Regions from separate parts of the Gluconacetobacter entanii genome, predicted to be linked through region 3. Evidence: riboswitches for the same ligand, from Rfam matches in the RefSeq annotation. Region 3 holds a riboswitch; each other region holds the start of a gene.
The links. A riboswitch is a leader RNA that binds a small molecule or an ion and turns the genes downstream of it on or off. The one in region 3 is predicted to bind cobalamin.

Region 1 (3,278 bases), on a different contig from region 3:
CATGCCTAAGGAATCAATCCTGAAATTCCAGAGCAAATCAGCAGGGAAATTAGAGGGGACTTCATTAACCGCAGGAAGTAACTCGCCTGTTGTAAAGACAATCAGAATATAACACGCGCCTGCAAGATAGGTTGCCGTCCATGCATTATATTGCTGACGTAAGCGTCCCTGAAGCATTGTGGCTGCGATCATCCCCAGTAGGGAGACCAGCATCATTATAAAATACAATTCTGTCCGCATGCCAATTGTATCCGGGTTTCCTACGGATGGCGGGTTGGCAGGATACTTGATGCTTGGCACCACATATACGGCAATAATCCCGGTTATCGCCAGCAGAACAGACACAACACGAGGGTCTGTGCTTTTCATGCGCCCATTTGCATAAGAAAATACAAGAGCGAAAAGCCCGCCAAACGCTGTCGAGTAAACCATTACACCTGTGAGCAATCCGTAACTGGCTTGAAGTTTCCGGCTTACAAGTTCCGGCTCTTCAACATCATGGATGCCTCGCTCCAGATCTGCCTTGGCTTTAGCCTCGTCCATGGCAGATTCAAATGCAATGGCATGATCGACCTGAGGTTCTCCAAAAACTTTTGCGAAACTGAATACCAGAATGCCGGCCAGAAAACCGACGAGCATTCCGCGAATAAGTAGGGTGCGGACCATCATTCTGTTTTCCATGTCAGTGGCAGGGGAAACCCAGAAGATGGCGACTGTCATGCACCCACTCGTGCACATACATGCCAGGAATAATTGATGTCGCCCCTTCCTCTGCGCCGACAAAATAAAGGGCCAGCAGCATCAGCAAGCCGAAAACCAACCACGGCGCTATCTCCCTGACGGGAATAGGCGCGGGAGAGGGGATAGCGTGGGAACCTATTGCAGTATCAGACATTTTATACGACTCCTCAGGAAAAATGCGTCCTGTTTCGCTCGGAACGGAGCCATGCGCGGGTCTGACTTTCGGGTAGAAAATTGTGTTCTACACCTGCTTACAGTGGCGCAACCGTGCCGGGATCTCACCGGCTTCCGCGTTTATGGCCTGCAGGGGTATAATCTACTCTCCCTTAATCTAAAACTCCTAAAAGAGCATAGCCTGACATAATTTGACATGAACTGCCACGGCTGCAGGTGAAACGCCGAAGCGCAGGCGGTCAATATCCATCAGGAAGGGATTTCTCTAATTATCCTGTCTTGCCTTTTTGGGGATAAGAATTTTATAACACTGTCTATCAAGTCGACGGTCCCGTGCGAACGGGTGAAAAGGGAATGTCGTATAACTCTGGCTGGGGCAATTTCCCCGGGAGTTCAGTCGACAGCTGCCCCCGCAACTGTAGACGGCGAGCATTGTGTCCTCAGCTACCAGATTGGGTAGCAGCCACTGACTTCGGTTGGGAAGGCGGATGCAACGTGGTGACCCGTGAGTCAGGAGACCTACCGTCGAGTTCAGATATGTCGCCGGGCGGGTGGAGCCGGAGGCGGATCAAGGCGTGATGCATTTTCTTCTTTGACGCTCTGTCGCGATGGCATGCGTGTTTGTTTCCCAGTCGGGAAATGACTGCATTCGGAATTGTTGCTCCTTTTACCGACGCTTCCCCGACAGGCTCCCTCCATGACATTTCTTGACTCTCCGGGCGTTACGCGACGCTCGGCTCGTGTGCTTTTTATCAATTCCACTCTGGTAGGAAGCCTCTTCGCATACTCAGCCGCTTATGCTCAGGCTCCTCAGACCCAGATCGAGGAAGATCGGGCGCGCCTTGGCAACTCCACTCCGCTGGTTGAGCAGATCGACCCAGCAACCATACGTGATTCGGAGCGCGCGCAAGCCGATGCTGCGGAGAAGGCGGCTGGTGACGATAAACTCGACACCAGTGGTAACCTGCTAGGCAATATGTGGGGCGCGCGGTCATGGATGTACAAGCACGGCATCAGCTTCGACATCCAGGAAGTCGATGAACTCTGGGGCAACGGGACTGGCGGTTCGGCTTCTGGTAATGATGGTGCAGGCGGATCAGGCACCGGCCCGTCCTACGACGGTGTAACCATGCCCACGCTGACCGTCGATACCGAGAAACTGTTCGGGCTGAAGGGCGGGCTGTTCAATGTCAGCGCACTGCAGACACGCGGGCGCTCGATCTCGCAGGACCATCTGGCCAATTTCAACCCTGTCAGCGGATTTGAGGCTGACCGTTCCACCCGCCTGTTCGAACTATGGTACCAGCAGTCTTTCCTTGGCGGCAAGCTGGACGTAAAGATCGGCCAGCAGGATCTTGATACCGAGTTCCTGATCAGCGATTACGCCTCGCTTTACCTCAACGCCAATTTCGGCTGGCCCATGGCGCCCTCGGTCAACCTGTATGGCGGCGGGCCGTCCTGGCCGCTGTCGTCTCCCGCCATCCGGATCCGCTACCGGCCGAGCGAGAAGTTCACCTTCATGTTTGCCGCAGCGGACGACAATCCGCCGGGTAACCGCTATAATTCTACCCCCATCCAGCAGGCTACCGGCTCCATCAGTGGCTATAATTCCGATCCCACCAGCCAGACCTATGATGGCGCCAACGGCACCAATTTCAACATGGGCACCGGTGCCCTGCTGATGACCGAACTGCAATACGCGCTCAACCCGCAGCCGGCCGACATGTCGAACGTGACCAAGAATCCTGGCCTGCCGGGCGTGTACAAGCTGGGCGGGTTCTATGATACCGCGAAGTTCGCCGACTATCGTTACAACCGCAATGGCGGTTCGTTAGGAGCAGCAGTGGCCAACGCCACTGCTGCCACGCCACAAAGTGACCTGACCCCGCGCTGGGACCGGGGTAACTGGATGGTGTATGGTATCATCGACCAGATGATCTGGCGGCCGTCGCTCACATCGGCCCGCTCGGTGGGCGTGTTCGTACGCGCCACGGGTAATGGCGGTGATCGTAACCAGATCAGCTTCGCTATTGACGCCGGCCTGAATCTTAAGGCGCCGTTTAAGGGGCGCGATAACGACACGATCGGTCTGGGCTGGGGCATTGGTCGCGCCAGTTCCGGCCTGCGGCAATTTGACCGCGACAGTCAGACGCTTGTGCAGGGCAATGAAAACCATCTTGAACTGACCTATCAGGCGCAGGTTACGCCGTGGATGGTCATGCAGCCTGATTTTCAGTACGTATGGCACCCTTCGGGCGGCGCGCCGGATTGGACCGGTTTGCGCCGCGTAGGTGACGAAGCGATTTTCGGCCTGCACAGCAGCATTACTTTTTAAGTATAAATACACGAACAGAAAGTACTAA
Region 2 (3,278 bases), on a different contig from region 3:
ACGCGCAGGGCGGCGGCCATGTTGCGTGGCCCCCCCGCGCGCAGCAGCGCATCGAGGTGGTCCAGTGTCGCGGCGGGAATGGTCGACAGCGCGGCAAGGCGCGGGTCGGGGCGTGCATCGCCCGCCACCAGCGCCAGCGGGATGCCACCATCGCGGCAGGCGCGCGACAGTTCCTCCACCCCGTAGCGCCAGTATTCCATCCCGCCAAGCAGCCGTACCACCACGCAGCGCGAACGCATGAGGGTATCGGCCACGTACAGGTCGATCGACATGGGGTGGAGCAGGCGCGACAGGCTGGTGATGCGCACCGTGGCGTCACCCGCCGCCCCGGCATCGGCCGCCGCACGCAGGGCCAGCAGGTCGCTGTCGGAAAATGACAGGAACACGATGTCGGCGGGCGCATGGCCGAGGTCTTCGGCCACCGCGTCCTCGTCAAGGCTGCGGACCTCACGCGCCAGGAGATGCATGTGCGTCGTCTCTGTATTTCGTGCTCATGGTCATCGGCTCATGGCGGTTGCAACGGCATCAGGGGCGTTGATGGAAAATAAAAGTTTTCAGACAGTCTTTCAGGCCTGTTGCAGGTCCGCCTCGATCGTAGCGCGCGGCAGGCCCTTCTGCCCGATGATGACAAGGCTGCCGGTGCGCGGCGCGCCTTCGGGCAGGGGACGGTCGAACTGGTGGCGGAAACGGCTGCCCACGCCCTGTACCGCAAGGCGCATCGGCTTGCCCCGCACTGCGGCGAATCCCTTCATGCGCAGGATGTCATATTTTTCCGCCACATGCGCCAGGTGCGTGACAAAGGCGTCGGCGCTGGCCTGTTCGGGGATGGTGGCGACGAAGCTTTCGAAATCGTCATGCTCATGCTCGCCCCCTTCCGCGTCGTGGTGGGAGGGACGGGCCGACAGGTCATCTTCCGCCGCCGCATCCATGCCGAGCAGGACGACGGGATCGACCTGCCCGTCCACGGCATGCACGATCTTGACCGCGCGGGGGATCTCCGCACGGATCTCGCGCTCCACCATGGCGATCTGTTCGGGCGTCATCAGGTCGGTCTTGTTGATGACGACCATGTCCGCCGACAGCAACTGGTCCTCGTACACTTCGGCAAGGGGATTGTCGTGGTCCAGTGACGGGTCGGCCTGGCGCTGGCGTGCAATTTCGTCCGGGTCATCGGCGAAACGCCCGGCGGCGACGGCGGGGCCATCGACCACGGTGATGACGCCATCGACGGTCATGCGCGTGCGCACCGTGGGCCAGCCAAACGCCTTGAGCAGCGGCTTGGGCAGTGCAAGGCCGGAGGTCTCGATCACGATATGCTCCGGCGGCTCGGCCCGGTCGAGCAGGGCCTCCATCGTCGGCAGGAAATCGTCCGCCACGGTGCAGCACAGGCAGCCATTGGTCAGTTCGACGATATCCTCGTCCCGGCAGCCTTCCACCCCGCATGAACGCAGCGTCTCGCCATCAATGCCCAGCGTGCCGAATTCGTTGACGACAATGGCGATGCGCCGCCCGCGCGCCTGCGACAGCACATGGCGCAGCAGCGTCGTCTTCCCCGCGCCGAGGAAGCCGGTGATGACGGTGACCGGCACCTTTGCACGGGCGGCAGGGGCACGGGAGGGGGAGGGTGTGGTCATGAACTTTGCTCCGTCAGGAGGGAGGCGGGAAAACGGCCCAGCACCATGTCCGACAGCGAGGCCGGGCGGCGCGAGGGCATGACGCTGCCGCTGCGTGAGGCGGCATAGGCGGCAAGGTAGGTCATCAGGTCGTCGGCCTTCTCCGGGCCGAGATGGCCGAGCAGCCATCCCCATTTCCCCGGCATGGCGACGATGGCGGTGCAGCCACGGTCGCACGCGGCAAGGCATCTGACCTCATGCACCACGACACTGGTGCCCTGCGCGCGTTCGCGCATCGCCTCGTGCAGGTCGCGCCCGGGTGGTGGCGCGCCGACCGGCAGGCCGCGCAGGCAGGTGACGCAGACATGGATGTGGATGGCAGGGGTGTCGGAACCCGGTGGGGGAAGGGGGACGTCGCCTGTGGTCATTGCACGTTCATCCTGCGCTGTCGTCGCCTCATCCCGGATGGGGGATGTGGACATGGCCGGGGTGCATCGACCGTGCGGCATCACGTACGATGCGCGGCGCGGACATCAGGACGTCATCGCATTCCAGGCACCCCGCCGGACCTGCGACACCAGTAATCGTGCCATGTCCCGCAAGGGCGGGGCATGACGATGATGGCAGGTCTCCTGACTTGTGGCCGGGACAGGGACTGGGGTGTCCGTGCCCGCGCATCCGGCGTCTTCCCGGCCATGGGGGCCAGTGACGTGCCGCGCCATGTCGGACATATGCCGGACACGGGCGACCTGCCGGGCGCTTGACGCCACTTACAGTTGCGGGGGCAGCGACGGCATTGTGTGCGGCGGCCTGCCGCGCCACGCACCGTACTTCCCTGTTTCATCCCTTGCGGGAACCATCACGCGGGCTTTTATACGCCCCCGCCATGCAGAGTCAAAACGCTGCAATCCCCCCTGTTTCACGCACCCGCCATCGGTTGTGGAATGTCAGGACGGTCCGTGTGCATGGCGCGATGTCGAGGGCCGCGAACGCCGCCGCATCCGCGCCAAGCGTCGCCAGCACAAGCGCGCGTATGACCAGCGCATCCGCGACAAGCGCCATTTCCCCGCGATCGGTGGGACAGCATGACAGCCATGCCGCCGCGCGCGCCAGCACGTCGCGCAGGCTTTCGCCCCCCGGTGGGGCGAAGTGCGGGTCCGTGATCCACGCCGCCATGTCCTGTGCGGGCAGGTCACGCAGGGCGCGCCCCTGCCATGCGCCATGGTGGCGCGCGCGCAGGGCGCGGTGGGGCAGGGGCGTGCGCCCGGTCCAGCACCCGACCTGTGTGGCAGCGTCATCGCCACAGGTGACGGGAGTATCCGTACACCAGCGCGCGGCCTGTCCGGGGGGCAGGGCGGGCAGGTCGTCATGGGTGGGAATGATGGCGCGGCGCAGGCAGTCGGGCGCGGGAAGGGACAGGCAGGTCAGGTGCATGGCAGACTTTGGTTTCGTGTGCAGGAGAAGGCGTGTTCTTTTTTTGAAAAAAAGAACCAAAAAACTTCTGTTCTCTTAAGGGATTGTCTGAAAATGCCGTTCGGAAGACATCTGGTGGATTTATAAAGGTTTTTGGTGAAGCTTTTTTCAAAAAGCTTCAGATAACATTGCTTTTTGAAAAAGACGCCACCCAGAACTTTTTATGTTCTCCTCCGTCAGCCCGCGCGACGC
Region 3 (3,278 bases):
ACGATAACCTGCGCTGTATGATCACTTTCCGGTTTCAGAAGGACCGGATTCATAAGGGTGGAAGGGGCAATACGGCAGGCCTGCGCCTGAAGTGCCTGCGCCCGACCGATTTCACCTCCATCTACCGTCACGGCGGCATTGTTCGACATATTCTGGGGCTTGAAAGGCCGGACCGTCAGGCCACGGTTAGCGAAAACCCGGCATAAACCTGCCGTCAAAACGGACTTTCCGACATCGGATCCCGTGCCCTGCAACATGATCGCTGTCATGGAATCAGCCGCAGTCCGTAGCGCTCTTGATCGTGTCGGCAGGCACAAATCGCTCCATGCCTTCGTGACCCCAGGCTGCCATGCGAAGCAGTTCGATATGCATGCGCGCGCGACCACGTCTTGTAGCGGGTATTTTCAGATTTTCCGGTGTTCCATGTTGACGAACATGGGCCTGGAATGTGCCTGAAACCTGCAGGTCTTCCTCCATGCCGAATTCCTCAAGCAACGGCAGAAAGGATAGATCGGCAAGCCGGTCATAATCATGGGAATCATCATCGGACGGTCGGAACGGTGCCGCCGGATGAAGTGTCAGGAAAGGCTGCCAGCCTTCCGGAATGGGATCGAGGGCGGAGCAGGGTCGTTTCAACCTCACCAGTTTTGGCAGCAGGTGGGTATGGGCGCCGAGCGGAGAGTCTCCATCAGGTGCGGGAACGGGTTGGTAGACCTCCAGTCTGCCAGCAGGTGAAAGCATGACCCTGTGGGGCTGGACTTCCATCAGAAGCGCAAATGCTGCTGTGACGACGGCCAATGGGTCATCCGTGTCAACAGCAAGGGCTTCGACCAGGCGGGCATTTTCTGTCCTTACGCACATCCGGACCCGGCCCACGCCAATTCCAAGATCAATCAGCCACGCATCACGATCCTCTGGTCGGACAGCGTCCGCATCCTTTCCCAGAACCTTCAGGGTATGCTTCGCGGTCAGTTGTAACGGGCCGCATAACGCCATGCTATGCCGCCAGCGTCTGCCTTTTCCGACGAGAGAGTCCCACGCAAGGGCATGCAAGGGTTCGCTGGGACTAATGCGTATGGCACCGCGTTGGGTGACGATCTCCAACCCGTCAGGACATGGGGTGAGGCAGACCCTATCATCCGGAACATGATGGAATTCGCCGATCGCACCAAATGTTCCAATGCTCCAGCCGTTACGGAGATCCAGCGCCAGTGAAGTCAGCATGGAGGGCGTGATACGTTTCATCGGAAATATCCTGTGATTCATCAATCAGGCTGAAAATAACAGCAATCCTGACAGGATACTGAAAGATTGAATGCGGGTTGACAAGAACACCCCATCCGATCAGAACCGTTCCGACGGTGTCCCCTTTCGGGGGGATGAAAAGGGAACAGAGTGCGGATTGCGATCCAATGCTCCGGCTGCCCCCGCAACTGTAAACGGTCTGTCCTTGCATTACCGGATGTCATGATCCGGGCCACTGGAAACCGCGGTTTTCCGGGAAGGTTGTGCAGGACGCTACGCCGTGAGCCAGGAGACCTGCCGTCATGATGGTTGCGACCGGGAACTGTCGGGCGGGGTGTCCTGACGGTGTGGTGTTACAGGATTCCGTGCAGATCGGAAATCCTGTGGCAGCGCGCTCTCGTGGCAACGATGATGTGACCGCGAGACCTGAACCAGATGATCCTATTCCGTAATCTGCTGATTGCTTCCACCACGTTGATGACCATGGGGGTTGTAGTGGCGCGTGCCGATGATTCAGTCAGACAGCACGCGCCGCAAAAACAGTCCGCCAACCAGTACGTCATCGAGAATAAAAAATCGAAAGCCGTTGTTTCGTTGGGGGATACGGGTCTTCCCGAACTGATCAGCGTCAGTGCCGCCCGTCGGCCGACCTCCACCGATGATATCGGCACCAGCATGACCATCATCACGGAAAAGCAGATCCAGACCCAGCAGCGGCGCAGCCTGACGGATATTCTGGCACGCCAACCGGGCCTGAACGTGGTCCAGACAGGCGGCCCAGGGGGCACGTCATCCATTTTCATGCGTGGTAATAATTCCAACGAGGTCAAGGTCCGCCTGGATGGCATGGACATCAATGACGGAAGTTCCACCAATGGCATGTTCGATGCCGGTCAGTTTGTAACCGACGGCATGGGCCGGATCGAGATACTGCGTGGGCCTCAGAGCGGCCTGTACGGCGCCGACGCCATGGCGGGGGTTATCGACATTACCACGGCACAGGGGCAGGGCCGTTTCAAGCCGTTTGTCCGTATCGAAGGCGGTGGGTATGGTACCTTCAATCAGACCTTTGGCGCACGCGGCAGCAAGGGACGTTTTCATTATAATGTAGAATTCTCCCATTACCGGATGGACGGGTTCAACAATATCCCTTCCTATATCGAGCGTTATTATGGGGCCAACCGGCAGCAGCGGCATGAAGGCAACCGGAATGACAACCGTGGCGTCAATATCAGGCTGGGTTATGACGTCACCCATAATTTCGATCTTGGCCTGACCGCACGGCTGATACAGAGCAATTATCATTCCTACTCTCTGTATGACCTGCAAAGTGAAAATCTGTATGGTGATAAGGGTGTGCGGGAACAGAACAACCAGAACGAGGCCATCGTGCGCGGGACGGCCCATCTGGTTTCCTTTCACGGGCTTTTTGATCAGGTGCTTGGCCTTGGCTACATGACCAACCGCAACCGCTGGACGGAGACGGGCACGAGTTACGGCAGCCCGGTCAATCCAGACCCGGATTATTACCGTTCCAGCCGACTTAAGGTGGACTGGCACGGCACGTTCAATTTCAAGCAGTATGGCCAGCTTCTGATCGGTGCCGAACATTTCCATGATACGTTCAATACCAGCCATACGGCCTCAAGCATGTGGGACAGCGGATACGATACATCCGCCAGCATGGATACGACCGCAGGTTACGGGCAGTATCAGGGGAACTGGAACCATATTCTGTATGGTGCGGCCAATATTCGCTATGATGCCAATTCGCGCTACGGCAACCACGTGACATGGCGCGTGGCCCCGGCAATCCATGTGCCGGGCACCGGAACCATCATCAAGGCCAGCGCCGGTTCCGGTTTTCATGGTCCTTCGCTGTATCAGTTATTCGCAAATCAGGTGGGTGTGGGTTATTCGGAAAAGGGCAATCCCAACCTGAAGGCGGAACAGTTGATCGGCTATGACGCGGGTGTTGAGCAGAAACTGCTGCATGACCGTCTGAATTTCGGCGCAACCTGGTATGACAACCG

Region 1: it holds a riboswitch for cobalamin, as region 3 does, so the genes downstream of both, HNH97_RS15655 (carbohydrate porin) here and HNH97_RS13585 (TonB-dependent receptor plug domain-containing protein) in region 3, are expected to answer to the same signal.
Region 2: it holds a riboswitch for cobalamin, as region 3 does, so the genes downstream of both, HNH97_RS12230 (DUF1636 domain-containing protein) here and HNH97_RS13585 (TonB-dependent receptor plug domain-containing protein) in region 3, are expected to answer to the same signal.

Annotation. Positions count from the first base shown of each region.
Region 1 covers NZ_JABJWD010000107.1:1,726-5,003, reverse strand. Annotated here, with positions in the region: gene HNH97_RS15665 (CbtA family protein) at 1-669, opposite strand, end outside; gene HNH97_RS15660 (CbtB domain-containing protein) at 683-895, opposite strand; cobalamin riboswitch at 1,225-1,456, shown strand; gene HNH97_RS15655 (carbohydrate porin) at 1,613-3,250, shown strand.
Region 2 covers NZ_JABJWD010000068.1:19,740-23,017, forward strand. Annotated here, with positions in the region: gene cobN (cobaltochelatase subunit CobN) at 1-467, opposite strand, end outside; gene cobW (cobalamin biosynthesis protein CobW) at 567-1,634, opposite strand; gene HNH97_RS12230 (DUF1636 domain-containing protein) at 1,631-2,041, opposite strand; cobalamin riboswitch at 2,219-2,489, opposite strand; gene HNH97_RS12235 (histidine phosphatase family protein) at 2,508-3,047, opposite strand.
Region 3 covers NZ_JABJWD010000078.1:14,044-17,321, reverse strand. Annotated here, with positions in the region: gene HNH97_RS13595 (cobyric acid synthase) at 1-269, opposite strand, end outside; gene HNH97_RS17990 (DUF6925 family protein) at 274-1,245, opposite strand; cobalamin riboswitch at 1,343-1,561, shown strand; gene HNH97_RS13585 (TonB-dependent receptor plug domain-containing protein) at 1,681-3,278, shown strand, end outside.